Regions from separate parts of the Halodesulfovibrio marinisediminis DSM 17456 genome, predicted to be linked through region 4. Evidence: predicted binding sites of a transcription regulator. Region 4 holds the regulator's gene; each other region holds the start of a gene.
What was found. Region 4 encodes sigma-54, which starts transcription at its own class of promoters, with help from an activator protein. Its sites were predicted from a motif close to CTGGCACGGNNNNTGCTT; they were not measured.

Region 1 (7,326 bases), on a different contig from region 4:
GCGCTATCCGCAAGCTCGGCCACATTCTTCAAGAGCAGATGAATGTAACCACCTTCATCCATTCACTGCGCACACACACTACACAAGTTGCGTACGGTGAAAAAACAATTGCTGTTCTGGGACAAAAAAGCCTTACCGAAGTACTTAATTTCGAAAACGGTATGCCTTCGCTATCCTTGACATCTCATGCTGACGGCTTCTTTCAAGTAAACACTGACGCCACAGCACGCCTTTACGGTACAGCTATTGAACTTGCTGAACTTACCGGTACTGAAAAAGTATGGGATCTCTACTGTGGCGTTGGAGGAATTGCCCTTGCTGCTGCACGAAATGCCGCCGACGTTTTTGGAATGGAAATCACTCCGCAGGCAATTGAGTCAGCGAATGAAAACGCCACAATCAATAATATCGACAACGTCCGTTTTGTAAGTGGTGATGTTCGTGGTGCACTTGATAACGAACCATCCAAGCCAGACGTCGTTTTTGTTGACCCACCTCGTTCAGGAATGAACCCAGAAGTTATTGAACTGATTATGGAACGCTCCCCGAAACGCATTATTTATGTTTCCTGCGATCCGGCAACTCAAGCTCGAGACATTGCCCTTTTAAGTAGTCAGTACACTGTAACAACTGTTCAGCCTGTTGATCTCTTTCCGCAGACAGCTCATATCGAGAACATTGTCCGCCTCGACCTTACAGACTAAAATACAAAAAAAGAGTGGAAGCATTTGCCTCCACTCTTTTTTTCTCCCCTGTTCCTGCCAGTCTTCTACGTGCTACACTAAAAAAATGTTAGAAACCTCCGGAACTGAAAACGGAGACACTCCACCCGCTTTCAGCAACCTCTTTCAAGCGCAAAAGCGTTGCGCCAGTTAGACTCACCGAGAAGCTGTTTGCATACTCAACCTGCTTGTTTTGTGTGAAAAAAAGAACAAAAAAGCAGCTTCATAAGTTGACGCAGAGTATTGTGCGTGATAACTCCAAACCAACTTGTGAACGATTGCACGAAGTGATCTAACTTATGCAGTGCTTTCGCATGCTAAGGGAAATCATTTATGGTCGTTAAGAAAAACAAGGGAGCTAATCCCGGAAAGTACTACGACACTATGGGGACAGTCGGTACGATTGGCCTACACATGGTGTCACACCCCGCAGTGGGGGCGGTGGCCGGCTACTTTCTGGATGATTGGTTAGGGACGAAACCATGGATGTTCATAGCCTTTCTGATTCTCGGTGTGATCGCCGGATTCAGAGCTGTGTATGTTGACACCAAAAAGGTAATGAGGAATCAGGAAAAAGAAGAAAATGATAGATTTCAGCGAAAAGATTGAAAAGCGTCTGTACTTCAAAGGATTCAGGCTGCCGGACATCCGCTCGATTCTTCGTATCCAGATTCAACTCTGCGGCATTACCATTATTGCAGCATTATGCACAGTCTGGTTTAGCATGTGGCCAATTACATTTGCAATTGGGGCAGTAATAGCCACGTTTAGTTTCTTTTCAGTCGCTAAGTTCATACAGCAAATCATCTTGCGTGAGTATGACCGAAGCATGCTGTGGGGAATGCTATTCAGATTTTATGGACGTCTTCTTATGGTCGGGGTGGCTGTCGCCATTTTGATCGTGAAGTTTCATGTTCCTATGATGGCACTTGTGTCCGGTTTGGCTACAAGTATGGTAACGATGCTCATCTGGATGATCTCCAGACAGAATGGGCGGAAAACCAAGGAGGCTTAGGATATGGCAAGCGGTTTGCCTCATCCGGTGCTGCTCGCGCCTCTCGCAGGCATGGACAGCATTACTATCAACGGGGAAGTAGTCAATTTTAGCCATGTGTTTTACACATGGATCGCCATGGCAATTCTATTTACTTTGGCCTTCCTTGTACGCGGACAAATTAAACTTGTCCCCGGAAAGTTACAAAACGTTTTCGAGGTCATTATTGGCGGTCTCGAAGATTTCGTAGTGAGTAACATCGGTGAAGACGGAAGAAAAATCTTCCACGTTCTTGCTGCCCTGTTCCTCTTTATTATTACAATGAACCTCATGGGCCTTATTCCGGGCTTCGACGCCCCAACTGCGAACGTTAACACGAACGCAGCAATGGCTCTGTTTACATTTGCATACTACAACTGGATCGGCCTCAAGCGTTGGGGCTTCGGTTACATCAAGCACTTCTGCGGCCCATTCTGGTGGCTGGCTCCGCTGATGTTACCACTTGAACTCATTTCTCACTGTGCTCGTCCACTTTCTCTGACACTCCGTCTTTTCGGTAACATCAGAGGTGAAGAAATTGTTCTGATCCTGTTCTTCCTGTTGGCACCTCTTGTAGGTACTATTCCGATCTACTTCTTGTTCGGTCTTGCTAAGTGTCTGCAGGCATTTATCTGGTTCATGCTCAGCATGATCTACCTCAAAGGCTCTCTCGAACACGCACATTAGTCCGCATGTTCCGGCCTTATTCCGGGGGAAATGGTCTTCGACCAACTAACATAAAATAATTTTAGGAGTGTTTCAAAATGCGTAAGTTTCTTATGATTGCTCTCAACACCGTTGCTCTGATCTCCATCGCAGCTGTAGCATTTGCATCCGACGGTGCTAACACCTACGGCGACCTCGTATACTTTGGCGCTGCTCTCGGCATGGCTATTGCTGCTGCTGGTTGTGGTATCGGTCAGGGGCTTGGTCTGAAAGCTGCTTGTGAAGGTACTGCACGTAACCCAGAAGCATCTAACAAAATTACCGTTGCTCTCATTCTTGGTCTGGCATTCGTAGAATCCCTTTCCATTTACGCTCTCGTTGTTAACCTTATGCTTCTCACTGCGTAAGTCTACAACTTGCCTATTTAGAGGAGGCCGTAGCTGCGGCCTCCTTTTTTCACCTTAACTTATGAGAATTATTTCACAAATTTGGAGCGTTCATGCCACAACAAAAAAGTGAACATATTCCAAGAGCGACCATTCAACGTCTGGCCGTATATGTTCAAGTGTTGGAAAACCTTCAGCGCGAAGGTACTGAAGTTATTTCTTCAGAGCCGCTTGCAAAAGCGTGCAATGTTAACGCTTCACAGATACGAAAAGACCTTGCTTACTTTGGCGAATTCGGTGTGCGTGGTGTTGGTTACTACGTAAAAAACCTTATTGCTTCTATCACCAGCGCTCTTGGTGTTGATAGGGAATGGAGAACCGTACTCGTTGGTGTAGGTAACCTTGGTAAAGCTCTTCTCAACCATAAAGAGTTCCGTCTCCGCGGTTTTAACATCGTTGGTGCATTTGATTGCGACCCGTTTAAGATCGGCGAAGAAGTATCAGGACTAGAAGTTGTTTGTACAAAGCGTTTGCGCGAGATGATAGGCGATAACGGCGCCGAAATCGGTATTATTACTACTCCTCCGGAGCGTGCCCAGCGTGCTGCTAACCACCTTGTGGAAGCAGGTATTAACGGTATTCTCAACTTTGCACCGTCCCGTATTACTGTTCCTGACCATGTATATGTTGAATACGTAGACTTTTTTCACCATTTGTACGCACTTTCTTTTAATATCACTCATCCACATTCTAAGTAGTACATTTGGAAATATATTAGTTATTGCGCTCAAATTATCGGTCGAAAATTTTTCTTTAGTTACCCCGTATACTATTGTGTACGGGGTAAAAGCGTTATGATGGATTCTGGCTTCTAGCTTCTGGAGGAAAAAAATGTCACTCAGCTTTTTTCTACTTACAGACTTTGGTAACACAGACCCATACGTTGCACAGATGAAAGGCGTGTTAAACACACTTGCTCCGCAGCATCAAGTTTTCGATATTACACACAACATTGCGCCATACAACATAGCTCAGGCAGGGTTCTTTCTCGATTCAACTATCGAGCACCTCCCGCCTTACTCTATTACAGTGTGCATTGTTGATCCGGGCGTAGGAACAACGCGTGATATTCTATGCATGGTTTTAGATAATAAAACCATTCTTGCTCCGGATAATGGCTGCCTCTCTTTCCTACATAACCGTTATCCGGCAGCTCCTGTGTACAGAATAATGCAACATAACCTGCCGCTGGACTACACAACCCACTCTTGTACATTCCATGGTAGAACCCTGTTCTCTCCATTAGCGGCAGACATTGCCTTACATATTGAACAAATGCCATCATATATGGAATGCATAATTCCTGCGCCGTTCAGTAAAAATTCAACGCGGGACTGCAGGGTGAAAATATTCCCGCCGCAACCAATGAAAACAGATTCCATTTTGACCCCCTACATGAAACGTCATGGTCACCTACTGACCGACTCTATAGTCATGCTGCCAGATTTTTTGGCCAAAGTGGACAATAACATTATTGAAACCCATGTGCTGCACATAGACTCCTTCGGCAATGTTGTCCTTGGGTTACCAAGCGAAACATGGCGTGAACAAATCGCAAACGGCGGCGAACTAACTCTGTATACCCAAACAAGTCGCCCACTCAAATTCATATCTGCCTACGCAGAGCTATCTGAAAATCAGATTGGCATAATCTGCGGGAGTCAAAGATACTTGGAAATTGCATGCAATATGTGCTCAGCAGCACAATTCATCAACCTCAAGCTAGGCGAACAAGTCAAAATAGGTCTCTCTGTTACGCCCGAGATGTAATAATGCTGACACAATACTGGTCTGAATATATGACGGCGCTCAGTTTTATGACGCGCCTCGGTTCTGCACGCATGTGCTCCAGCGAAGAAATCGCCGCAACCATGCGTCAATTTTATGCTGTCGGCCTCACAATCGGGGCTCTTATAACCTTTCCTTTTGCACTCGGTATTTTTTCCCAGCATCCTTGGATTCAGGCATGGTTATGGGTTTTCCTTTCTATATGGATTACACGAGCACTCCACTGGGATGGGTGGGCAGACATATGGGATGGATGGGGAAGCTGTGCCAGAGGAGAACGCTTCTGGCAAATCGTCAAAGACAGCAGAGTTGGTGCATTTGGCGCTATTGCTATGGTGATAGGCATTCTTGGCCAAACTCTACTTGCACACGAACTATTTTTGCTCGGTGAATGGCAGGTGCTTATCTTTGCGCCTGTTGCAGGCCGTGTTGCTTCTGTTATTATCGGTGGTCTAGGTGACGCACCAGAGGAATCCGTACAAGGACGTCTTTTTTTGCAAGGTGCAACGCGCGCTACCATACTCATTCAAACAGCCCTCGCGATTGTCACAGGATTCCTTCTCTGTGGCTTCTTACCTACCATATACACAGTTATCCTCAGCGCAGGCATGCTCTGGGCCTATCTCCGACTAGCCAGCATTCAAGGTGGTATCAACGGTGACTTTCTTGGTGCTACCATTATCGGTGGAGAACTCATCGCGATGCTGGCATACCTCATCTAATGCCTCTTTCTTCATGCACCGAAAACCTGATTCAGCAACTTCGGCACGGAACATGCTATAACTAGTATACAACTAGGTAACATGTCATTCAGTTGACACTACTAGGAAGGGTTATGGCACCATTCAAGTTCAAGTTACAGCAGGTGCTCGAATACAGGACACAGCTGGAAGACCAGGCCAAACTTGTTATGGCTGAAGTACAACGCAAGTACGAAAAACAGGTACAACGCGTTGACGGCTTACGAGAATCGTTTGCGGAGAACCAGGCACTCATGAGCTCTACTTCAGACCCTGCGCAGGCATGGATTATCCGCAATTTCCTGCAAGGTGTGCGTCAAGATATCAGCACAGCTGAACATCGTCTCCTGACACTCGCACAAGAACTACACTCTGCAAGGCAAGATTTGACTGAGAAATCTCAGGAAAAAAAGCTTCTGGAAAAACTTAAAGAAAACCAAGCAAAGCGGCACGCACATGAAGAAAAGACAAAAGAACAACAACAGCTCGACGAAACAGCAACACTTAGGTTCAAAGCTCAAGCTTTCTAAACTCTGTAAGCTTCTCGGATGCGCGATTCTGTTCAAGCTCATTCTCGTAGGGTCTATTGTTTTTGATACTGACACACAAATTACTTCTATCCTGCCGACAAGCTCTGAGAAAAATATAGAGACAGTGGCTGACAATACCTCTCTCACACTTGAGGAACGCTTTGCACATGTTAAAGAGAGCTTGCCAACACCATCAGCAACGCTTACTACCACCAAAGCGCATGCTGAAGAAAAAGAAGCGCCTAAAAAACCTGCTCCAGAGCCAAAGGTAGAAGATTCCATGACTCGCGACCTGCTTAAAAACAAGCAGGTTGAATTGAACAGACGCGAACAAGAACTCACTCGCCTTCAGGCAACCATCGACGGGAAGCTTGCTAAATTGCAGGCACTTGAAAAACGTCTCCAAGTCATGCTTAACAATGCAAAAGAGACGCAGGACAAAAAAATGAAGCACCTTGTAGACGTGTACTCCAACATGAAAGGGAAACAAGCTGCACAGGTTCTTGAAAGCCTCGATGAAGAAATTTCTGTAAAAATTCTGGCTGGCATGCGTGGACGTAAAGCAGGTGAAATCCTGACCTTTGTCAGACCGGACAAGGCTGCACGTCTTTCCGAGGCACTGACAAATATGCAGTTACCATTTGAGTAGAGAATGCCCCGTATAAAAATTACTGTCGCCTACATTGGTACCCGATACGTCGGGTGGCAAATTCAACCTCCCAAGGTTGAACACCCACAACCAACTATCCAAGGCGAAATTGAAAAAGTTTTGACCGCTGTCACCGGCACTCTAGTTAGAGTGCATGGCAGCGGTCGCACTGATTCCGGTGTACATGCAGATGCCCAAGTCGCGCACTTTGATTTGCCGGAAAAATGGGCACGGGTGAACTGGCAAAAAGTATTCACCACCAAACTCCCGCATGACATTGCTGTCACCAGTGTGGAAACAATAGATGACGAATTCCACTCCCGCTTCAGTTCAATAGGCAAAAGCTACACTTACACCTTGTGGCTTAATAATAAGTACGTGCTGCCTGCACGCTATCCGTTTGTATGGAAAACAGGTCCGCTGGATATTGCGGCCATGGAGACCGCAGCAGAGTCACTTACCGGAGAGCATGACTTTGCAAGCTTCCAAAACATTGGAACCGATATCACCCGCACAGTCCGCACAATGACCCGCATCTCCCATAACTGCCCTGATTATGCCCAACGTGAATCACTGCCGGATGAACTCGTGTGGACGTTTGAGGCCACAGGTTTTTTAAAGCAAATGGTGCGTAACCTCATGGGAACACTCGTAGCATGTGGCAGGCATAAAATTACACCGGAATCCGTACTTGATATTCTTGCCGCTAAAGATCGAACTGTAGCTCCTGCTACAGCTCCTGCATGTGGTCT
Region 2 (7,326 bases), 440 kb from region 4:
CTCGGAGAAGTGGAATGTCATAAAGACCAGCCCCCGACGAACCCTACGGGTAACCCACGCCCTACCCGTTGCTGCACCACGGCGGGAACGAACCTCTATGAGATCGCCATCTTCTATACCGTATTTAGCAGCATCAAGAGGATGAATCTCAACAAGTTCTTCAGGCCATGTACCAACAAGGCCAAAGCAACGTCTGGTCATGGTGGCAGTATGGTAATGGGCTACAACGCGTCCGGTGGTCAATGTCAGCGGATATTCGTTGTCCGGAAGTTCGGCAGGCTCCCTGTGGGTAAGGGGAACAAACTTTCCTGCTCCACGCATGCAACTGCCCACATGCAGAATCGGGGTACCGGAATGCTCTTCACTTGGGCATGGCCACTGTAACCCACCGTTTTCAAGCCGTTCATAGGTGATTCCGGCATAACTCGGAGTAAGCATTCGCATTTCGTTAAATACATCTTCAGCTGTTGCGTATCGTTCCGGTCGGCCAAGCTTTTTCAGTAGTTCCGCAAGGATCACCCAATCCGGACGGCTATCACCTACAGGTGGTACAGCACGGCGAATACGCTGAACTCTTCTTTCAGTACTGGAAAACGTCCCATCTTTTTCCGCAAAACTAGCTCCGGGGAGCACTACATCAGCGAGTTGTGCGGTTTCAGTCAGGAAAATATCCTGAACAACAAGGAAGTCTACCTGCTTCAGACAATGCTCTACATGGGTAATGTCAGGATCACTGCGCATCGGGTTTTCCCCGAAAATGAAAAGCCCTTTCAACCGGTCCTCATCGATTGCAGTAAGCATTTTAGGGATAGTCAGACCGATTTCTGGAGGAAGCTCAACTCCCCAAGCCTTTTCAAAGATATCTCTTGCCGCATCATCAGTTACCGGACGATAACCGGTCAGTACGTTGGGCAAAGCTCCCATGTCACAAGCGCCCTGCACATTGTTCTGCCCTCGAAGTGGGTTCACGCCAGTTTTAGGACGACCAATATTACCGGTCAGCAGAGCTAAGTTGGAAACAGCCAAAACATTACTTGTCCCTGTTGTGTGTTGGGTAACCCCCATCGTGTAATAAAAGGCGGTATTGGCAGATTGAGCAATGCAACGCGCAGCCTTGCGAATGCCATCAGCGGGAACTTCCGAAATCTCAGATACAGTCTCAACGTCAAAGCTTTCAAGGCTCTTGCAGAAACTTTCAAAATCCTCGGTTACAGCGGCAACACGTTCAACGTCAGCCAAACCGGAATTAATGATTTCGCCTGCAATAGCAGAAAGCAAAGCTGTGTCCGTTCCGGGACGAAGTCGCAGCCAGACATCAGCCTCGCGAGCAAGATCAATCTCGCGCGGGTCGATAACAACCAGCTTTGCGCCGTTGCGCTTGGCTTCCATCATGCCCAATCCAATTATCGGATGACACGCTGTAGTATTGGAGCCAATGACACATACACAGTCCCCCTGCCCCATATCCCATAATTCCCGAATGGAATTCGTCATGGCACCACTTCCCAGAGATGTAGCCAGACCGGCTACAGTTGGGGCGTGTCAAAGTCGCGCACAGTGATCTATATTGTTTGTACCAATTCCTGCGCGGAACAGTTTCTGAAAAAGGTAATTTTCCTCGTTGGAACAACGAGCACTGCTGAATCCACCAAGAGCATCTGGGCCGTGGGTAGACACAACATCGGCAAATCGCGTTGCAACAAGGTCGAGAGCCTCATCCCATGTTGCGGGAACCAATTCCCCGTTTTTACGTATCAAAGGTTTTTTTAACCGATCGGCATGGTGCACAAAATCAAACCCGAACCGTCCCTTCGAACAAAGGGCACCTTGGTTTACTAAAGGTTCAGGTCCTGGTGAAACACTAATAATGCGATCGCCGTCTACATTAAGAGACAAGGCACAGCCGACGCCGCAGTAAGGACAGGTGGTAGAAATATGTTGCATATTCGAACTAAGGCATGAACCATGCCATTTGAAATTGATTTTTTATCCATTCATAACAATGTGATATAGAAAAAGCGCAAAAGCATTTTGCAAAAAAAATAAAATTGCATGCAAAAATGTTCTGCAACAGAGCAAATTGCATGCAACCATGTCAAGACAAAAGCACTCGAGATAACCATCTGTGGAATTACGCTATTATTAGTCTACGTAAGTTGCGCTACTCACTTACAACTCTTAGAAAACATGAAGCACAACTGACTACCAAACGACTAGCTGCAACAATCTCTCTCTTGCTTGCAGAAAGCAGGAGTCATTACAACCATCGCCAAAGAGATAAGCTACTCTACTAAAACAGTGCATGAGTGAAAAAACAGCATGCAGCAATTCTATTTCCAACATAATAAACAAGTTCGCGACCTTTGCTATCTTTTTTCTGCTAACCATTGAACACCTACGAAACATTTTCAAGACGATCTCAAGTTGATTATGGATTTCTCAATGCTTGTAAAATTCGCTACATGCTAAGCAAAACGCCTTTGCAATAAATACAAAGACGAGTGCTATAATCTAATTATTGACTTCACTTAAATTGAACTCACTACCCACTATCCAGCCTTGTTAGCCAGCCATGATAACTCATTTAATCTTGAGTTATCTTTATGAGAATAATTTTTCCTTTCATAAAAACGGTGATACATGTTCGATAACTCTCCGAAAACAGAACCCCATCGCTCTTAACTTCATCTAACCTAGCGTCAGATGCAAAGATAGAATGGGCTATCACTTGGTGATTAGCGAACAACCGAACTGGAGGTGCCCCCGTGACACTTGATTTACGCGTAGATGCTACTCAGACTGTCGAAGAAATTTCGAAGTATCTGAGACAGATAGTAAAGCGTAACAACTCGCACGGCGTGATTCTCGGCCTGAGCGGCGGACTAGATTCTTGTGTCCTTGCTGTACTAGCCGTACATGCTCTAGGGCCACAGGCGGTAACCGTTGTCTATCTTTTTGACCAAGACAGCGATCCGATAATCGCCCAGAATGCCCGGCTTATGGCGAAGAGTCTGGGGCTGTCCCTAGAGGAATCCGACATTTCAGAGGACATGGCGAAGCGCGGCGTATACGCTTCGATTTTCACGAAAATGCTACGAATTTCCGGTGCAGTAGCAAGGGTCAGTGCAGCGAGCTACAAACTGATATGCGGCGAGACACCGTTTAAATCCACGCTACGAGTCGGCAGCGGTGAAACATTGCAACCTTGGTATAAGCGTTTGATGTTTAACTTGACCATGCATCACGTTGATGCCGGCTTCACCCAGCGCCATGTTTTTCGACGCGACATCCTCGAATGCATCGCAACAGAGCGGAACTTATCACTGATTGGGGCGGCTAACCGATCCGAATGCGAAGTAGGCTGGTTTGTTAAAGATGGAATTGACGATCTAGAGGTGCAACCTCTCACAGGGCTATTAAAAACGCAGGTCCGTCAACTGGCCAAAGAATTAGAGCTGCCCGAGCCTGTCCGCAACCAGCTGCCCTCGCCCGATATGGCGCGAGGTGTGACGGATGAATTTGGAATCGGACATGAATACCGTATTATCGATATCGTCATCGATGGACTAGATCGCGGCCTTGCAGTGGAGGAAATCGTAGCTCTTGGTATTCCAAAAAAAGACGTGATCGATATTTGTGACCTAATGCGTCTGTCGGAATGGAAAAGGACGTCACCGCACGAAATGCCTCCGGTCAGCGGCAGGTACGGATCGAACGTTCGAGGTTGATAAAGCCGAATCATTAAGATCAGCATCCTCTTCTTGGGTTCAATGCTCCTTAGATAGTCATGATAGGAATCCGTCGGGATTACCTTACACCAACTCTCCGTACCTTCTCGTCGAGCCTCGACAGAATCGTTTGTGATTCAATAGGAAAGTAAAAATATTCGATTCTCGTCGCCTCCTCAATGAGCTAGCTAAGGCTCTTACTGTAAACGGTAAGAGCTTTTTTTATATCTACTCCAACAGTTCGGTATATTTTCTGCACACATTGGAACACCCCATGTGCCGATAAGCATCCCGCTAGTCCTACTTCCGAAACAGAATACAACTAATAAAAAACTCCCCAGGTCATTTGTCACGGGGAGTTTTCCTATGAAATTTTCTTTTATCAGAGGAAATATGCCCTGATATATAAATTTGAGCTACATCATCAATTGAAAACTGAACATATTGAGGTATACTCAATAGTAATACGAAATTTATCTCCAAGATCTTACTAAGAATTCCTCTATAGGGAGAATAAAGCTTTGTAATAAGTCTTTACCCAACTAACAGGAAGGTAAGCCATGCATCCATATTATGAAAAAAAAGAAAAGAAACTTCAGAAGAAATACCAACAAATGAACCGTTGGGCTTCCGAAGTTCTTCAACAATATTATGGTAAAAACATAATCAACATAATTATGGACGAGGTAACGCAGGAAACAAATAGCATAATCAAACGACTACCTTACATAGGTGGCAACGAAAATGCCTATACACCAATTATTGAAATTAATGGCTGGTTCATAGGTTTCTATAATGTCACCAAAAAATATGGATTTATCCCTGAAGCAGCAGCTTACATCAACGGAAAAGTTTTCAAACGATATTGCGAACAACTGCCGAAAATACTCTGGTATCCTCTTAAGAAACTAGCATTCTCACAACTAATGAAAAACTATTTCAACAATCAGGCAAAAAAAAGCCAAGAGCGTCTGTACCCTGAAGACTTTGTATATACCTTTAATGTCGATTCAGTAACTGGTGGCTACACTTTTGTTTTCAGCAGCTGCGCTGTTCACAAACACTATGAAGCTGAAGGGGCAAATGAGCTCAAACAGTTTTGCAATTTTGCAGACCCCATCTACAGCACGATGTTTAATCTAGGATGCAACGCAGACTATTCATTCGCAACTGGATATAAAAAATGTATTCTCAGTTTCGATGAAGGAAGAAAAACCAAACTACCTGACAACATAACGGCGATGATCGAAGAGGGAAAAGAATTCCTACAGCATCATCAGTTACCACACTCACACCACAAGACGTAATGGCCTAGCCATTTAAAATATTATAGTCACTACAACACAAAAGCTCTCACCACGCTAAACGGTAAGAGCTTTTTTTATGATCACCAAAAAGTAATACTCATCAGCAAGGCAAGATGGTAAAAGCAGGCATGGTATACACCTAACAAGGAGAAAGCCTTATGGAACGTTACATTGCACTTGCCATTTTAGCTTTTTCTATCCTTTTAACTGTGTTGATTTACACGATCTAAACAAAAAGCCTTGTCATCTGACAAGGCTTTTTTCCTTTAATATGCACCTTCTACGAACAATTTACATTCGCCAACGGCTTCAACAGGAAACGACGCTGTTTTCAATTCTCTACCTACAAACCAGCTGCAGCTAACCAGTCCTGCTGCGGCATCAAATTTAATTACAGTCATCTCCGGTCCACCAGATTTCAATTGAATAACGTCTCCAGCTACAAATTTCATAGTGCCTCCGGATAGTTTATTCCGATCTGCTCGCTAAACCTTTCCCTTACGCGTATGCATATCATCAGAGTTAGCTAGACTATATAATGTTAGAGCACTTCATACAAGTGCCCTCTTCTCTGCCTCACTTTTCCACTGGCTATTAATATACGCATAAAAAAAGCGGAGGGAAATCCCTCCGCTCTATTTTCTCTTTATTGTTAGTAATAGTTACATAGCTGCTTCGTAAATCTCCATTACATCCTGATCAGTAGGACGACGAGGGTTAGTAAGGCCACATGCGTCTTTCTGAGCATTCGCTGTCATTGTAGGAATATCAGCAGAGCTTACTTTTTTACCGTAGCGTTCACCAAGAGCAACCAAGCCCTCAGGAATACCTACGTCCTGTGAAAGTTCACGGATAGCTTTGAGACACTTCTCTGCTGCTTCACGTTCACTCAGGCCATCAATATTTTCACCCATCCAAACAGCCATTTCTGCAAATCGATCCATCTTAGCAATCATGTTGAACTTTTCAACATGTGGAAGAAGGATAGCGTTACATTCGCCATGTGGAAGATCATAGAAACCACCAAGCTGGTGAGCCATTGCGTGAACATGACCAAGGCTTGCGTTGTTGAATGCCATACCTGCAAGGTACTGGGCATAACACATACCGTCACGAGCCTCGATATCCTGACCATTTGCAACAGCGGCACGCAGATGCTTTGCAATAAGCTTAATAGCTTTTTCTGCACATGCATCTGTAAGTGGAGTCGCAGCGGTAGAAACGTATGCTTCAACTGCGTGAGTCAGCGCATCCATACCAGTAGCAGCTGTAAGTGCTGGAGGCATGCCAACCATGAGCATTGGATCGTCAAGAGCAATAGTTGGAGTTACGCGCCAGTCAACAATCGCCATTTTAACTTTGCGGGAAGTATCAGTAATAATACAGAAGCGAGTCATTTCTGAAGCAGTACCAGCTGTTGTGTTAACTGCAACATATGGAGGCATTGGATTTGAAGACTTATCTACGCCTTCATAATCATGAATCTTACCACCGTTTGCAACAACAAGTCCTACACCTTTACCACAGTCGTGCGCACTACCACCACCGAGAGTGATCAAAGAGTCACAACCTTCTTTACGATATACATCAACGCCGTCATGAACATTAGTGTCTGTTGGGTTAGGAATAGTTTCATCATAAACTACACATTCCATGCCTTCAGATGCAAGTAGATCAACGATTTGTTGCGTCATTCCTACTGCAGTAATTCCTTTATCTGTAACTAAGAGAGGCTTTTTGCCACCCAAAGCACGAATTTTAGATGGAATTTCTTTGTGAGCACCAATTCCTAACAAAGTAACACTTGGGATATAGAATCCATTCACTTCTTCACGTACAGCCATTTGATATCTCCGTAGTAAGTCTAAGTGTATGAAATTTGTTATTACATTCGCTACGCTGCGAAGTAGATAACCTGTGTCGTAGTTTAAAAATACATACGAGAGTCCACGCTCACAAATAAAAATTTTTTACTCACAATACGACCCATTTTGCATTTTCTAAAAGTTAAGCAAAAACAAAAGATCGTTCTTTTATTCACAATTAATACACTGAAATTCTACACCAAACCAATTCTTCTAATGCCCTTGCCCAGCAGGCATTCACAGACCTTGTTACAAATATCACAATTTTGTTTATTTTCGAGTACCATCTTGCTCAGTCACTCTCAGAGAGAAAAATCCTTACTTCAAAAGGAAACGTTGAGTACGCTCTTAGTCATAGTTTTGCAGCATTTTTTGGAGGCAGTATGAAGGTAGCAATTGATTCTTTTGGGATTACTCCCTCTGGAG
Region 3 (7,326 bases), on a different contig from region 4:
GGCTCGTAAGCTGTGTCCGCACGCTATTTATACAGGCAACTCCCGTGGACGATATGTCGAACTATCTCGAAACGTGATGTCCGTTCTCAATTCATATTCTCCGGTTGTGGAACAAGCCTCAATTGACGAGGCATATATTGATGCCACAGGAAACGGTCATCTTTTTCGGTCTCCAGTGCAAATGGCGCAAAGTATGAAGCAGGAAATCTTTGATACAGTGGGGCTTACCTGCTCTATCGGCATTGCGCCTGTAAAATTTCTTGCTAAGATTGCTTCGGATTACAATAAGCCTAACGGGCTGTATGCAATTTACGAAAAGGATGTTGCTTCTTTTCTACATGATCTTCCTGTGCGCAAAATCCCTGGTGTCGGGAAAAAGTTTATTGTTAAACTTGAAGAGCTCGGCGTGAGCACTTGTGGACAGGTGTTGGATTATTCGAAAGAATTCTGGGAGCGTCGGTTCGGTAAAAGCGGCATAGCCCTTTGGGAGCGTTCCAACGGTATTGATAATCGTGTTGTAGAGACGTTTGTAGAAGCAAAGTCTGAAAGTGCTGAAAACACCTTGCATCAGGACACCCTTGATAAGGGGCTGTTGAAAAAGTGGCTTATGCGTCACGCAGAGCGTGTTGGACAGAATCAGCGAAAGTACGGGCTGAAAGGAAGAACCATTACGCTAAAGCTCAAGTACAACGATTTTCAGTCATTGACTCGCAGTAAGACGTTGCCAGATCCTACCAATACGACAGATGTTATTTATCAGGTCGCAGTTGATCTTCTGGATGCAATTGAGCTTGTGAAGCCTGTTCGTCTCATTGGAGTTGGAATTTCCAATTACAACACAACCGGTGTCGAACAGTTGAATATGCTTGATCATATGAAGCATGAATGCACTGGAGTTGTACGCGCTACGCAAAAACAGCAAAAGCTTGATGAAGCGTTGGATGCTGTGCGTAACAAGTTTGGAAAAAAAGCTATTTTTCGTGGCAGGTTATTTGGATTTGATGAAGAATAGGGCCGTGTCCTTTATGGTTTAAAATAACTCACTGGCTATATAGGGCGTATGTATTTCTGCTAGTACACTTTCCTTCCTTTTTTATTTTGCTCTTGTTATCGACGGGGGCTTTAATACCCACCTTCTTTTATTTTCATTTGTTTTTTAAGGCGCTGGAATTTTTCAGGTGTAATTTCTTTCGGGAGGAATTTGATTCGTTCTGATGGAATTTGGTAACAGCATGGGCACAGCACTACTTTTCCACCCAGTTTAGCGTGGTTGATGAGCAGTTTTTTTAAAATTGGCAGGTAGATTTGCGGAGCATCCGGAAGACTGATTTCCGGCACAAGAGGAGAAATATCCTCTGTACTGCTGTTTGGGACAGATGGGCATTAGTTGCGGTTGTACGCTCAGCTTGTTCGTATTGTATGTTGTTATGTTTCCGTAGGGGATACCTTGAACAACTGGAAGCGCTACCGCTGTGTCCTGAAAAAGAATAATAGTCTGAATCCCAGCTTGTTGGCGTTTGTTTGCTAGAGTCACGATACGTACTGCTTGTCGAAGGTTATCCCTATTGTGAATGACAAATGTCATGTTTTGATACATGGGGTTTTCCGGTGAATAGAATTTAGCCGGAAGCGGTGTTGAGGCACATGCTGTAGTTGTGATTGTAAGAAGAGTTAGGGTACATATTGCACCTAATATTTTTTGGAATATCCCCATTTGTTTTCATTGTTTATTCGAATCTTGGACGTAGCTTGTCACCTGCGTGAATGCTGTAGGTTAATTCTTCTGGGGCCATGTAGGCTCCATCCGGTAGTTCGCTTTTCCTTATATTGAATTTAGCCATGCAGTGAGGGCAGATAGCAATCGCACCTTTATACCTAGTTGATGTTGCGAGCGTTGTCCGTATCAGTGTTACTCCTGAACCTTCCAGGAGCACCGTGGTGTCAACTCCTCTGTCGTAGAGCTTGCGTGCAAGAGAAAAAGTTGTTTCGACTTTATCTGGGGCTGCTGTGTTGAGGATAAGTGTGACTTGCTGTGGTTCAGTCTGCTCAACATAGATTGTGTCGGAATTTTTCCGTGTTTCATATTGTACGGCAGTAATGGAGAGAATGAGTAGCAGGGCTACGAATGCTCCCCAGATAAGGGTGGTTTGGCGCATAGTTCCCCCTTAATGTGTGTCCGGAAGTGTATAGGTTCCCAACATTGTACTATTGAACGAGGACGTCTCAATGATAGAGGTATGATAGGGGGGCAGAGAATATGACCATTTTTTCGATAGGATAATAGAAAAAGCCCTGTACTTGAGGAGTGTGTACAGGGCTCTTCCTTTTGGGGGAGAAAGGGTACCTATTACCCTTTATATTCATATTACCTTAGGAGAGGTAATTAAGAACGAGTATGCAATGCGTCACGCGAGGTGAAGGACTCGTTGTCACGAGTGTGACGGAATTGCGAAGTGTATAAACGGAATGTGTGAAGGTTAGTTACTACTGGGCAGGAGCCTGCATTGGTGCTTGCATTGGCATGTTGCCGCAAGGACCATGTCCGCGCATCATACCTTGTCCCATACCTTTTCCACGCATCATGCCTTTACCCATACCTTTTCCACCATATCCACAGCCGTTGTTAGGACCGTATCCTGGACAGCCGTAGCCCATGTTGCCACGATGAGGATTGGCGAGTGGTTCAATTCCGACTTCCTTTTTAACAGTAGCTGCAAATGTGGCGCGCTGTGCACGCATTTCGGCACGGAGTTTATTCATTTCAGTAGCTAAAGCTGCCACTTTTTTTGCATCAACGTTTTCGTTATTCATAAGAGCATTTAGCTCTACTTTTTTTGCCCACATGGCATCACGGAGTGGAGTAGTGTTCTGAATGAAGTCATCATGGAGGCTCATGTATTTTTGCTGTTGAGCTTCGCTGAGATCCGTCCAGTTTGGACCTGCTGCCAACGCTACGGTAGCGACAGCCATGACACATGCTGTTGCAATTAATAATCTGAATGCTTTAAACCGCATAATGAACTCCTATGTTCAATAATCAAGTAATGGTTCGCGTTTTGCTAGTTCTACTAGAGCAACGCGTGTGCCAAACTTGTTTGCATGATTTGTAATTCATTAAAAAACAAATGGTTAAATAGAGAAAGTTATTTTGGCGAAAGATGAGCCGAAATGCAGGTGTAAAAAAAACATACAGAATGCTTTGTGCTGGTTGTTCATTTTTTTTACACTGATAAAAAAGAATACACAGGGCTGATATGAAAGAGACCATTCTTCGTAAGAAAAAAATATTGCGATCTCAATTTGCTACCTCGCTATGGTTGCTTATCGGGGGAATAGTTATCCTCGGTACTGTGATCACCTTTATGACTATACGGGGGATTGAGCAGGAAAATCGCCAGTTGGAAACATTCTATGAAGAGAAAGGTGCCTCCATCATTACAGCTCTGGAGGCCGGAACCAGAACAGATTTTCGCCACAACATGAGAGCGCTCAGGCTCCAGACGTTGCTTGAAGAAATGGCCAGCCAGTCTGGAATACTTTTTTTGATGGTAACAGATGCTAACGGCAAGATCATTGCTCATAGTAATCCAGATACTGTTGGTTCCCGTGCATTTACTGCACAGCAGTTGGCTGAATTACGCCCGGGAAGGCAGGTCTCATGGCGAATTATGGAGCAAGGTAACGAAAAGGCCTTTGTTGTTTATAGAGAGTTCAGGCCATTTGCGCCTGTTGGGGGCAGGCCCAAGATGATGTCTCATATGAAAATGATGGGGCGTAGGATGGGGCATAAAATGAGAGCGCAGGAACAAGGATGTACAAAAGAAGAGCATTCGTTCAGGTGTAAGCTTGTTCCGAAAAGCGGTCCTGTTCCGGTTATTTATATTGGACTGGATGAGAAGACCTTCGCAACTGCACAGCAGGTGAATAGAGAACACGCTGTTGTGAATGCAGTGTTCATTTTGCTTATTGGTCTTGCTGGGTTCCTTGCTCTCACATGGGCGCAGAAAGCGCGCCAGTCTCGTAGACGTATGCAGAGCTCTGAAGCCTTGGCAAACGAGGTTATGTTTAATCTGCCTGATGGATTACTGGTAACAGACGACAATGGTCGTATAGCCTTATTGAATGACGTTGCTCTGGAACAGCTGAATATTACTGACGCTAATGTTGTCGGAAAAAGCCCATCGGAAGTGTTGCCGGAATGTGTGGCCCGTCTTGTGGAACTGACCGGCGGTGAGGCGCTTTCAGAGGTTGAAGTTGAGTGTCTTGGTAAGCGTGGTGAAATTATCCCGATCGGTGTGAGCGGGTCTGCTGTTACGTTGGATGACGGTACTTCCATCGGATATGTGTATCTTTTACGAGATCTTCGCGAAGTGCGTCGCCTTGAAGCAGAAGTTCGTCGTAAAGAAAAGCTTGCTGCAGTGGGATCTCTTGCAGCGGGCGTTGCACATGAAATCCGTAACCCGCTAAGTTCAATTAAGGGGTATGCAACATACTTCGGTAGCCGTTTTGAAGAAGGGTCAGAGGATCGGGAAGCAGCTAACATTATGGTGCACGAGGTAGAACGCCTTAATCGTGTAATTACAGACCTCATAAGTCTTTCGCGACCATCAGATTTGCGGCGTGCTGAAACGGATTTGAATGTTCTTGCAAAACATTGCTTTGGGTTAATTAAACAAGATGCAGCAGCACATGACGTTGTTTTAGATATAAGTATTGATGACACCTTGCCTAAGCTCTTTGTTGATCCGGACAGATTGTCACAGGCAATTTTGAATATTTGTTTGAACAGTCTTGAAGCTATGCCGCAAGGCGGTATTCTTACTATGAATCTTGCCCATACGGACAATCTGGTTACGTTGGCTATTTCTGATACCGGTAAGGGCATCAGCAAAGAAGATGCAGTCCGTATTTTTGAACCGTATTATACAACGAAAAGTCAGGGCACAGGGCTGGGACTGGCCATTGTTCTTAAGATTATTGAAGCACATGGCGGCACTATTCGTGTGAAATCACAGGAAGGTGCTGGTGCTCAGTTTATTATCGAAATTCCAGTATCGCCGGTAGGAGAGAACGCATAATGAGCGCGCAAATATTGGTAGTTGATGATGATTTGGCGCATCGCTCCATGCTTAAGACAATCATTAAGGGCTGGGGCTACGATGTAGCGGAAGCTGATGATGGGGATGTCGCAGTGAGTATGGTTCGTAACCAGTCGTACGACTCAATTTTGATGGATATCAGGATGGTAAATATGGATGGTATTACCGCTCTTGAGTTGATCAAGGAATACAATCCATCCATTCCTATTCTTATTATGACTGCCTTTTCGTCTGTAGATACTGCGGTGAAAGCATTGAAAATTGGTGCGTACGATTACCTTACTAAGCCGTTGGACTTTGATGTTCTTAAACTCACTCTTGAGCGCATGCTGGATCATACTCGTCTTGTTTCGGAAAATGAGGAGTTGAGAAGCATTCTTGAGCCTAACACCATGGGCATGGTGGGTAATAGCGAAGTAATAAAAGAGCTTCGCAAGATTATAGCAACTATAGCCCCTTCAGATGCTTCCGTGCTTATTACAGGTGAATCTGGTACGGGGAAGGAACTTGTAGCAAACGCAATTCATAATGCTAGTAGTCGAGCAGATGAGGCATTTGTTGCAATCAATTGTGCTGCTTTAAGTGAGAATCTGTTGGAATCAGAGCTGTTTGGTCATGAACGTGGTGCTTTTACCGGTGCTGATAAACGGCGTGAAGGACGTTTTGTACAGGCTGACGGCGGTACTTTGTTCCTTGATGAAGTCGGTGAAATACCTGTCTCCTTGCAGCCGAAGTTGCTGCGTGCATTGCAGCAGGGAGAAGTTCAGCGTGTAGGCAGTGATACTGTCGAAAAGGTTGATGTGCGGGTTATTGCTGCAACGAACCGTGATTTACCCGAAGAAGTTGAGAACGGTAATTTTAGGGAAGACCTGTATTACCGACTTAATGTTATTGCGCTTCGCGTTCCGGCATTACGGGAGCGTCCCAGTGACATTCCGTTATTGGCTGAATTTTTTGTTAAGAAATATTCAAATAAGAATCGCAAAACCATTAAGGGACTTGCTCCTCAGGCAATGGATACCCTTATTCGTTATGCGTGGCCGGGGAACGTTCGTGAACTGGAAAACGTTATTGAACGCGCTGTAATTATGACAATGGGCGAGTATATTTCGACCCGCGAACTGCCTCTATCATTATCTGCAAAGGAAAATGAAGCACCAGTACAGCCAGCGCAACATACTGTATTAACAGGTATGTCTCTTGATGAGTTAGAGCGAAAAGCTATTTTGGCGACGTTGGAAGAGTGTGAGTATAACAAAAGTAAGACGGCAAGAAGATTAGGAATTACGCGGGCTACGCTGCATAATAAGCTAAAACGTTATGGATTTGAGTAGCATTTTATTGATTATACTAGTATATACGACCAATCGTTATCTCATTTATACTATGTAATCCTTCTTATCGCCCTAGTTATATGCACTTGAACGCCCTTACTGCCACATTTTGGGGTGTACAGTACATACGCTAAGAAGGAGAGCACAAAAAGTGGAGGCAGAATGGAACCGTTAAGCTTAACGACGTTACTAGTCTGTTTTGGTGGAGGAATTCTGGGCGGCACTCTTGGCGGGCTGCTGTCTTTCGTGCTTTGTGGTCTGTTTGTTTTTTCAGGCTGTTTAATCGCTTTAGCTGGCGGCGGCGACTTTATGTTCTCCGTTGTTGGTTTTGGTCCTATCTTCGGCCCACACGTTGGTGGCTTCGCAGCTGGCGTTGCTGCTGCTAACTATGCACAGGGCATTCGCAAGAACCATCCTACAGGTGGAGCTAAGGATATTCTTGCATCTCTCATGCCTACTTCTTGGGACGTATTGTTCGTTGGTGGCGTATTCGCAGTATTTGGCCATCTTTGTAACTACTGGTTCAGCACTTTCATGACTGGCCAGGATACTATCGCCCTGACTGTTCTTACCAGCGCTTTCGTATCTCGCGCGTTATTCCTTCGTCAGAGCCCATTTGGTAACTCTGAATCTATTAAAAAATTCGGCCTGCTCGGCACTGATGACAATAACTTGTCATGGGTACCTTGGATGTTGCCGTTCTCCCGCATGATCATGTTTGCTATCGGCATTGGTTTCGCATCCGGTGGTGCTGCGATGGCAATTGGTGAATATGCTCAGGCACAGGGCATCGCTTCTGGTGTAACCGTTACTGCTCAGGTTGTAATTGGCTGGGCTGTTGCTGCTGTTTCTCTTATTTCATTGCAGCTTGGTAATGACAGCATTCAGCGTGT
Region 4 (7,326 bases):
CCGTCTTTAACAGCGTCAAGGAGAGAAAGATCAACAACTTCAAGCTGGCCGATACCAACTTTGTTGCCGTTCATGTCGAAGTCTTTGTAGTCACGGAAAACAAGTTCTTCCATGGTTGCGCCTTCAACTGCAGACTTAACTTTGAACATTTCCATACCAAGCTCGGTTGTGTCGGAAACGTTAGCAATTTTAGCGAGAGCTTCTACAGCCACTTTGTCAGCGTCGGTGCAAGTTACAGACTTGAACATTACGGTATCGGAAAGGATAGCGCAAAGCATGCCGCCTGCAATACCAGCAGGGATTTCAAGACCGTAGTGATCGTAGAAACCTTTGATTGCAGTACAGCCACAACCTACAGGCCATACCCACATTTCAAGAGGGTTAGAGGTGGTGATGTCGCCCAGTTTGTGGTGATCGATTACGCCACAGATTTCAGCTTCGTCGATGTCTGCAGGGAGCTGAGCTTTATCAGAGGTGTCTACGAGCCATAATTGCTGGCCAGCAACAGAAGTTACAACTTCTGGAGCTTCGAGGCCGAATTTTTCGAGAACAAATGCAGATTCAGGGGTAACTTCGCCCTGTGCTACTGCTTTAGCTTCGATGCCGCGTTTATTGAGTGCATCCGCAACAGCGATTGCAGAAATGATAGAGTCGGTGTCCGGGTTCATATGACCCATTACGAGTACTGCCATGGTAATTTCCTCCAGAAATTGTTGTAACGCGTTGTTCACGCCTATTTCCAAACTGAGTTTGTGACAGATAGCACAAACTCATTCTGCTGCCAAGTGCTTCCACGTTACAAAATGCATTTTTTTATCATAAGAAGACTTACAAATTGGTAATAAGTACCACGGCAAAGAGGAAAAAGAAGAAAGAATAGTAGGCTCGACGGACCCTCAAAGACAGCACTCCGCCAAGAGCTGCAAAGAACCATAAATAGGTCCAAGAAATGCCTGAACATTCAATAATAGAGCCATGAATGTCGTATGAGAGGGAGATCGTGCTAATTAGCACAAGCAGGTAGATAAAGAAGAAAACAAAGTTTACAGCAAAGGCTTGGAGCAAGGCTTTGCTGATGATTTTGTGTAAAAAAAGTTGCTCATCAACGGCAGGTTCGGGATTTTTAAGTGCTAATAGCTCATTATGGTGAATATTGTGGCGTTGACGCAGGGTTTGTTCAAGATACGGGCTAATTAATGCTGCGGGCATAGCCAATACCATTGGGATGACGAGCTGCGAAGGGAATTGCAACGAAAAAAAGCTGGCTGCGGCTAATGTTGCAACCAGCGCTGCTGTTCCGTTTGGCGGGATGTATGTTCCGACAGGGAAAAGGTCGAGCCAGAATAGCTCAAAAAAAATGGCGGCCGGTAGAGCCAGCTCCCACTCTCCTGTTATTACCGCCCAAAAAAAGCCGATAGCTAATGGGCGTTCAACAAAACCTAAATTAACATTTGTTCGTAGCAGCGCTAGGATGGCAAAAAAAAAGCGTAGCCACTAATCCAGGACATTGAAGAAAGTTGTACAACAGGAAATACAGCGTCCATTACTATAGCCCCTTAATTTGTAATGGTTGGTTGGGAACGCAGCGAAAATCGAGAATGATTTCATGGTTGGCAAAAAATTTTAGGCATTCTTCATCATGATCTGAAATGGCAATATGATCACAGAGCTGTTTTTTGCCCGGAGCATAATGCAGGTTGCCAATGTTAATTGATTCAAAAGAAAAACCTTCGTCATGAATTCGTTTAGCGTCATCACAGTCTGCAACAATAATAAGTGTTTCTTGCAGATTATTGTGCTGAGCATAACTCATAATGTCTGCCACATGGATAAAATCTACAGAGATTCGCCCAGGGATAGCGAGAGTAGCAATTTGCTGGCGTAGAACGTCATCTGCAAAATCATCATTTACTACGAGCAGGTGTTTAGCATTCGTGTAAGGAATCCAAGTTTCAATGACCTGACCATGAATAAGTCGGTTGTCGATGCGAATCCAAGCCATAACTTACTCATTAACCTTGCTTCGTAGAATTTCACCGGCCATTACAATACCCTTGCCACCAGCATCTTTTGCTTCAATAGCAAGTCGATCTAATGTCATGGTACGGCATCCGAAGACTTTAAGCAGCATTGGAAGGTTTACACCGGTAAGAACTTCCAGATGTCTGGTTCCGAGTAATGACAAGCTTAAGTTGGTTGGAGTTCCGCCAAACATATCAGTAAGGATGAGAACACCGCGTCCCTCGTCTACACGCTCAACCATTTCTTTAATGGATGCTACTGTTTCCGAAACATCTTTTTCGCTGTCAACGCTTACAGTTTCGCAAGAAGGTTGTTTGCCCATAATGACTTCTGCAGCACTTAACAATGCGGCGCCGTAGTTGGTATGGGTGACAATAACTACACCGATATTTTTTTCTTCAGGAAATGTGGTAGACATGAGATTTTATGTATAGTTGTTAGCTTAGGCGTTACGCCAAGTTAATATGACGGTGCTCTTTTGAAACAGCAAAGTCAGTTTTTTTCAAAAATTCGTATATGGCCTCAGTTACCGAAACAGAGCGGTGTTTTCCACCAGTGCATCCAAAGGCAATGGTAATTCGGTACCGCCCTTCTTTCTCCATTTGCAGAAGAGTAAAGTGTAATAAATCTTCAAGCTTTTTTAGATATGTTTGTCCCATACTGTGTTTAAGAACATAGCTTACCACAACATCATCTTGGCCCGTATACTTTCGTAACTCTGGATCATGGTGTGGGTTTGGCAAGAAGCGTAGGTCAAAAATCATATCTGCTTCAGAAGGAGTACTATGCTTAAAGCCAAAGCTCATAAGATGAACTTTAAGACCTTTTACATCGTTTTCTTCTGACTGCCATCTGCGTTGCAACACGCGGCGTAGGTCGTGAATAGAATATTCTGAAGTATCAAAGATAAAATCTGCTTCTACACGGGCAGGTGCCATGAGAATACGCTCGTTTGTCATGGCTTGTTCAAGCCCTACTCCATGTCCTTCAAAAGGATGCGGACGTCTCGTTTCTTTATATCGGCGGAGAATTACATCAGCACGTGATTCAAGAAAAATGACTGTCGGAGCATAGCCTGCTGCACATAATACTTCGATGAAGTCAGACCATCCATTTTTTAATGTACACTGCCGAACGTCTACACCAAGCACAATTCCTTTGTAACTCTCAAGCCCACATCCGGTGAGCACTTCTAAAAATTGAGGTGCCATAGACACCGGAAGTCCATCGATAGTGTAGTACGCCATGTCTTCAAAGACTTTAAGGGCACTACTTTTGCCAGCTCCAGAGAGGCCGGCAACAATAATTAGAGGGATTGTTTGCTGAGCTACAGAGGTCATAGTGTATTTGTGCTAGGCTGCAGATAAAAGGTTCCACAGTGCTTCTTGGGAGTCAGATTCCATAAACAATTGTTTGAAATCTTCGTCTTTCAGAAGTCTGGAGATCTGGGCTAGAATGCGTAAATGTGTTCCTGCTACGTTTTCCGGAGCAAGTACCATAAAGAAAATCTTGCATGGCTTTTGGTCTAGAGCATCAAAATCCAGCCCTTCAAAACTGCGACCTGCCACGACTACTATTTTATCAAGTGAAGCAAGTTTTCCGTGTGGAATGGCGATTCCATTACCGATGCCTGTGGTTCCAAGAGCTTCTCGCTCCATAAGAACATTAAATACTTCTTCTGCATCGAGTGATGGATTTTTTTTAACAACAGGAGCCAGAAGCTCCGCCAGCGCCTCTTGTTTGGTGCTGGCGGTAAGCTCCGGCAATACAAGTTCTTTTTCCAGGTATTCACCCAGTTTCATTACTTTTCCTAGTAAGCGGGATCTATCAAGCCGAAGTTGTTATCTTTTCGGCGGTACATGATGTTAACCCGCTCGGTTTCGGTATTAAGAAAAACAAGGAAATCATAATCAAGCGCATCAAGTTGCATAGCGGCTTCATCAAGATCCATTGGTTGAGGTACAAAATCACTCACTCCGAAAATGGTTCGTTCTGATTCTGCTATTTCTTCCAGAGGGATCGTCCCTTCGAGAATAGGCTTTTCTGTGCCCTTACGTTTCTTTTGCAGTTTTTCCGTACTTCGGATGATCTGTGCTTTGAGTTTATCTCGAATCAGATCAACCGTTGCATACATGTCTTCAGACTGTTCAGTAGCGGAATATGTAAAGTTATCCGTTACAAGTGAAATTTCGGCTTTGTGGCGGAAATTGTCAACAGAAAGTGAGACTTGCATTTCCACATGTTCAGGGTTCAGTAAGAATCTGCCAAGCTTGCTGAAGCGACGATTGGCATATGCTTTAAGGTGATTGGAAGGCTCAAAGTTCTTGAAAGTGAATGCGATGTTCATGTTGCCTCCTAATTTGGATACTTTTTGAAACCCTGTGAGTCAGCTGGGTTCGCTTCTAGAATACCACCTTTCTCTTGGATGATGAAGGGATATTCATTGCGGTACGGTATTTAGCTACAGTTCTTCGTGCAATGTTAACCTGCAGTTTTTCTTTTAAGATTTCTCCGATTTTTTCGTCGCTTAATGGTTTTTTCGTATTTTCTTCACTAATAAGTTTTTTAATAAGAGCCTTAACGCTCTCAGATCCGACCTGACTACCATCATCAAGGCCAATTGCACTGTTGAAGAAGAACTTGAGTTCGAAGATACCGTGCGGGGTCGAAATATACTTATTGGTTGTAATACGGCTTACCGTTGATTCATGCATGCCGATATCGTCAGCAATGTCTTTAAGAATTAACGGCTTTAACGAGGTAACGCCGTCTTGGAAGAATTCTTTTTGATATTTAACGATACTTTCAACTACCTTATACAAAGTTCGCTGCCGTTGGTACAGACTTTTTATAAGCCAGGATGCGGAACGCATTTTATCCTGATAATAGTCTTTTTCTTCCGAATTGATCGTTTTTGGGAGTTGCTCAGTCAGCTCACTGAGCTGCAACTGAGGCAGTCCGTCTTCATTAAGGACAATGACGAAGTCCCCTTCGTATTCGTAAATGTAAACGTCTGGAGAAACGTAATGCGGCTCTCCTCCGCTGAACCGAGCTCCCGGCATAGGGTCGAGGCTCTGGATTACATCAAGATACTCTTTGAGATCTTCAAGAGAAATTTTGTATTTTCGTGCAAGCGGCTTGTAACGGCGCTTTTCCAGATCCTCAAGATGGTTGGTAATGATATCTACAAGGATTGGGTCACGATCATAGTTAAGGGCTTTTACTTGAACAAGCAGGCATTCCTGTGGGGTGCGAGCAGCTACTCCGACAGGGTCAAACTGTTGGATATGCGCAATCATTTGTTCAACAGTTTCAACGTCGCTTTGAGCAATTTGAGCCAGTTCTTCGGAAGATACATGTAAGTACCCATTAGAACTGATGTTACCAATGACAACCTCTCCAACTCGAATCTGTTCTTTAGTGAGGGGAGAAAGCATCAACTGCCAGTTCAGATGTCCATCTAACGTTGGAGCAGGGGCAAGACGAGCTTCAAAAGAGCTCATTTCTTCCAGTGCTTCAGATTCCCGCATCGAAACCTGTTTGGTAGTGCTTGAAAAATCGCCCAGATAGTCTTCCCAGTCAGCGTTGTTTGAAAGCTCTTTGTCGTAAGCTTCCTGTTCGTTTTTTCGCTGTTCTGCGTCAGAAGTTTTGTCTGGATTTACACGTTCTTCTAAGGACTCTTCCAAAAAAGGGTTCTCCAGCAGCTCTTGCTGAACGGTTTCAGCAAGTTCCACGCGTGAAAGCTGCAACAGTTTGATTGCCTGCTGCAATTGCGGGGTCATTACAAGCTGCTGAGCGAGCTTTAATTGTTGGCGAAGTTCAAGAGCCATATATAAGAATGTCCTATGTGGTTCGACTAGCTAAAAAGCTGAAATATAATGTATGAGTACTGCCTATCAAAAAACATTCCAAATTAGATAACTGACTTCTTTTTTGCCACATAGGAACGTTATATGCAACCAAGAAAAAAGCCCGTTGTACGGGCTTTTTACAGTTGCACATGTGCAAATTATATTTTTTATCAAAATGCTAGAGACTAAAACCTTCTCCAAGGTAGACGCTACGCGCCTTCGGGTTGTTAACAATCTCCTGCGGTGTGCCGGAAAGAATGATCTGCCCTTCGTAAACAAGGTTGGCTCTATCGCAAATTTTTAATGTTTCTCTAACGTTGTGGTCGGAAATAAGAACGCCCATCCCTTTATCACGCAATTTGCGGATGATGTCCTGAATGTCGTCAACAGCTAGAGGATCAATACCAGCAAACGGTTCGTCGAGGAGAATAAACTTCGGGTCACGGATAAGTGCACGGGCAATTTCAAGACGACGACGTTCACCACCGGAGATATGCATTGCGTGAGTATCACGAATATGGCTGATGCCGAATTCTTCCATTAATTCTTCGGCGCGTCTTTTCTGAGCATCTCGGGAAAGTTCTGTTTGTTCTAAAATGAGCTGCAAGTTTTGATACACAGTCAGTTTTTTGAAAACAGAGCTTTCCTGAGGAAGGTAACTTAGACCGATTCGAGCACGTTCGTGCAATGGCCAGTCTGTAACTTCCATATCATCTACACGTACAACACCTGCATTTGGTTTGATAATACCGATGAGCATGTAGAACGTAGTGGTCTTACCTGCACCGTTAGGTCCGAGAAGTCCTACAATTTCGCCCTGCTCCATTTTCAGGTTGATATTGCGGACAACCTCGCGTTTGCCGTAAATCTTGCAGAGTCCTTCAGCTTGAATAACAGACATTTATTTTTTTACCTTGTTACTTGGTGCTGAAAAAATTGCTTCTACTGGCTGGCTGGAGGAACCAAGCACTTCACTACGGTTTTCTTTTACCCAGAACTTGATCTTGTTGCCAGTAATTGTGTTTTTCCCTTCACTTAATTTTGGAGAACCAGTCATGACGAGCAGTTCATCCTTTAAAGTGTAGGTTGCTTTGTCACACGTACCTCTTCTGTCCTTTTCCATTTTAATGCGGACATTGCCTTCTGAGATAATTTTTTCAATTTTACCAGGGTTGATGCCGCTAGCTTCTTTTGATTTTGGAGCATTTTTGTCACTCTGCAAGTACACAGTTACTTTGTTTGCCCACATATCAGCCTGCGGATGTCTTACGATAACGTTTCCGGTAAACACGACTGTTTGACCGTCAGCGCTGTATGTCATTTTTTCAGAGGTAACTTTTACGTCATCTTTAGCTGGTTCTGCCATAACGGCAGTGCCGGTAATGGTTAAGAGACAAAAAGATAAAATCAGAATTCGGAACAGGGCTTTCATTATTTTTCTCCACCAGTTGCT

Region 1: fliJ (flagellar export protein FliJ) is a predicted target of sigma-54. The motif match lies at 5,418-5,435, and genes of this name have one in related genera.
Region 2: fdhF (formate dehydrogenase subunit alpha) is a predicted target of sigma-54. The motif match lies at 1,955-1,972, and genes of this name have one in related genera.
Region 3: BUR09_RS04765 (Spy/CpxP family protein refolding chaperone) is a predicted target of sigma-54. The motif match lies at 3,072-3,089, and genes of this name have one in related genera.

The regions. Positions count from the first base shown of each region.
Region 1 covers NZ_FSRG01000004.1:792,012-799,337, reverse strand. The annotation lists gene rlmD (23S rRNA (uracil(1939)-C(5))-methyltransferase RlmD) at 1-704, shown strand, start outside; gene BUR09_RS08065 (AtpZ/AtpI family protein) at 1,056-1,331, shown strand; gene BUR09_RS08060 (ATP synthase subunit I) at 1,306-1,737, shown strand; gene atpB (F0F1 ATP synthase subunit A) at 1,741-2,442, shown strand; gene BUR09_RS08050 (ATP synthase F0 subunit C) at 2,520-2,828, shown strand; gene BUR09_RS08045 (redox-sensing transcriptional repressor Rex) at 2,921-3,565, shown strand; gene BUR09_RS08040 (SAM hydrolase/SAM-dependent halogenase family protein) at 3,699-4,637, shown strand; gene BUR09_RS08035 (adenosylcobinamide-GDP ribazoletransferase) at 4,640-5,377, shown strand; gene fliJ (flagellar export protein FliJ) at 5,491-5,925, shown strand; gene BUR09_RS08025 (MotE family protein) at 5,852-6,574, shown strand; gene truA (tRNA pseudouridine(38-40) synthase TruA) at 6,578-7,326, shown strand, end outside.
Region 2 covers NZ_FSRG01000003.1:341,955-349,280, reverse strand. The annotation lists gene fdhF (formate dehydrogenase subunit alpha) at 1-1,944, opposite strand, end outside; gene nadE (NAD(+) synthase) at 2,766-3,728, shown strand; gene BUR09_RS01695 (hypothetical protein) at 4,289-5,035, shown strand; gene BUR09_RS01690 (YodC family protein) at 5,302-5,487, opposite strand; gene BUR09_RS01685 (iron-containing alcohol dehydrogenase) at 5,698-6,879, opposite strand; gene BUR09_RS01680 (aldose epimerase family protein) at 7,284-7,326, shown strand, end outside.
Region 3 covers NZ_FSRG01000004.1:38,703-46,028, forward strand. The annotation lists gene BUR09_RS04750 (DNA polymerase IV) at 1-1,012, shown strand, start outside; gene BUR09_RS04755 (hypothetical protein) at 1,123-1,338, opposite strand; gene BUR09_RS04760 (vWA domain-containing protein) at 1,728-2,156, opposite strand; gene BUR09_RS04765 (Spy/CpxP family protein refolding chaperone) at 2,485-3,015, opposite strand; gene BUR09_RS04770 (ATP-binding protein) at 3,255-5,078, shown strand; gene BUR09_RS04775 (sigma-54-dependent transcriptional regulator) at 5,078-6,433, shown strand; gene BUR09_RS04780 (hypothetical protein) at 6,596-7,326, shown strand, end outside.
Region 4 covers NZ_FSRG01000003.1:780,256-787,581, forward strand. The annotation lists gene BUR09_RS03755 (manganese-dependent inorganic pyrophosphatase) at 1-692, opposite strand, end outside; gene BUR09_RS03760 (hypothetical protein) at 829-1,209, opposite strand; gene BUR09_RS03765 (PTS sugar transporter subunit IIB) at 1,547-2,002, opposite strand; gene BUR09_RS03770 (PTS sugar transporter subunit IIA) at 2,006-2,440, opposite strand; gene rapZ (RNase adapter RapZ) at 2,472-3,362, opposite strand; gene BUR09_RS03780 (PTS sugar transporter subunit IIA) at 3,375-3,824, opposite strand; gene hpf (ribosome hibernation-promoting factor, HPF/YfiA family) at 3,833-4,369, opposite strand; gene rpoN (RNA polymerase factor sigma-54) at 4,425-5,852, opposite strand; gene lptB (LPS export ABC transporter ATP-binding protein) at 6,052-6,774, opposite strand; gene BUR09_RS03800 (LptA/OstA family protein) at 6,775-7,305, opposite strand; gene lptC (LPS export ABC transporter periplasmic protein LptC) at 7,305-7,326, opposite strand, start outside.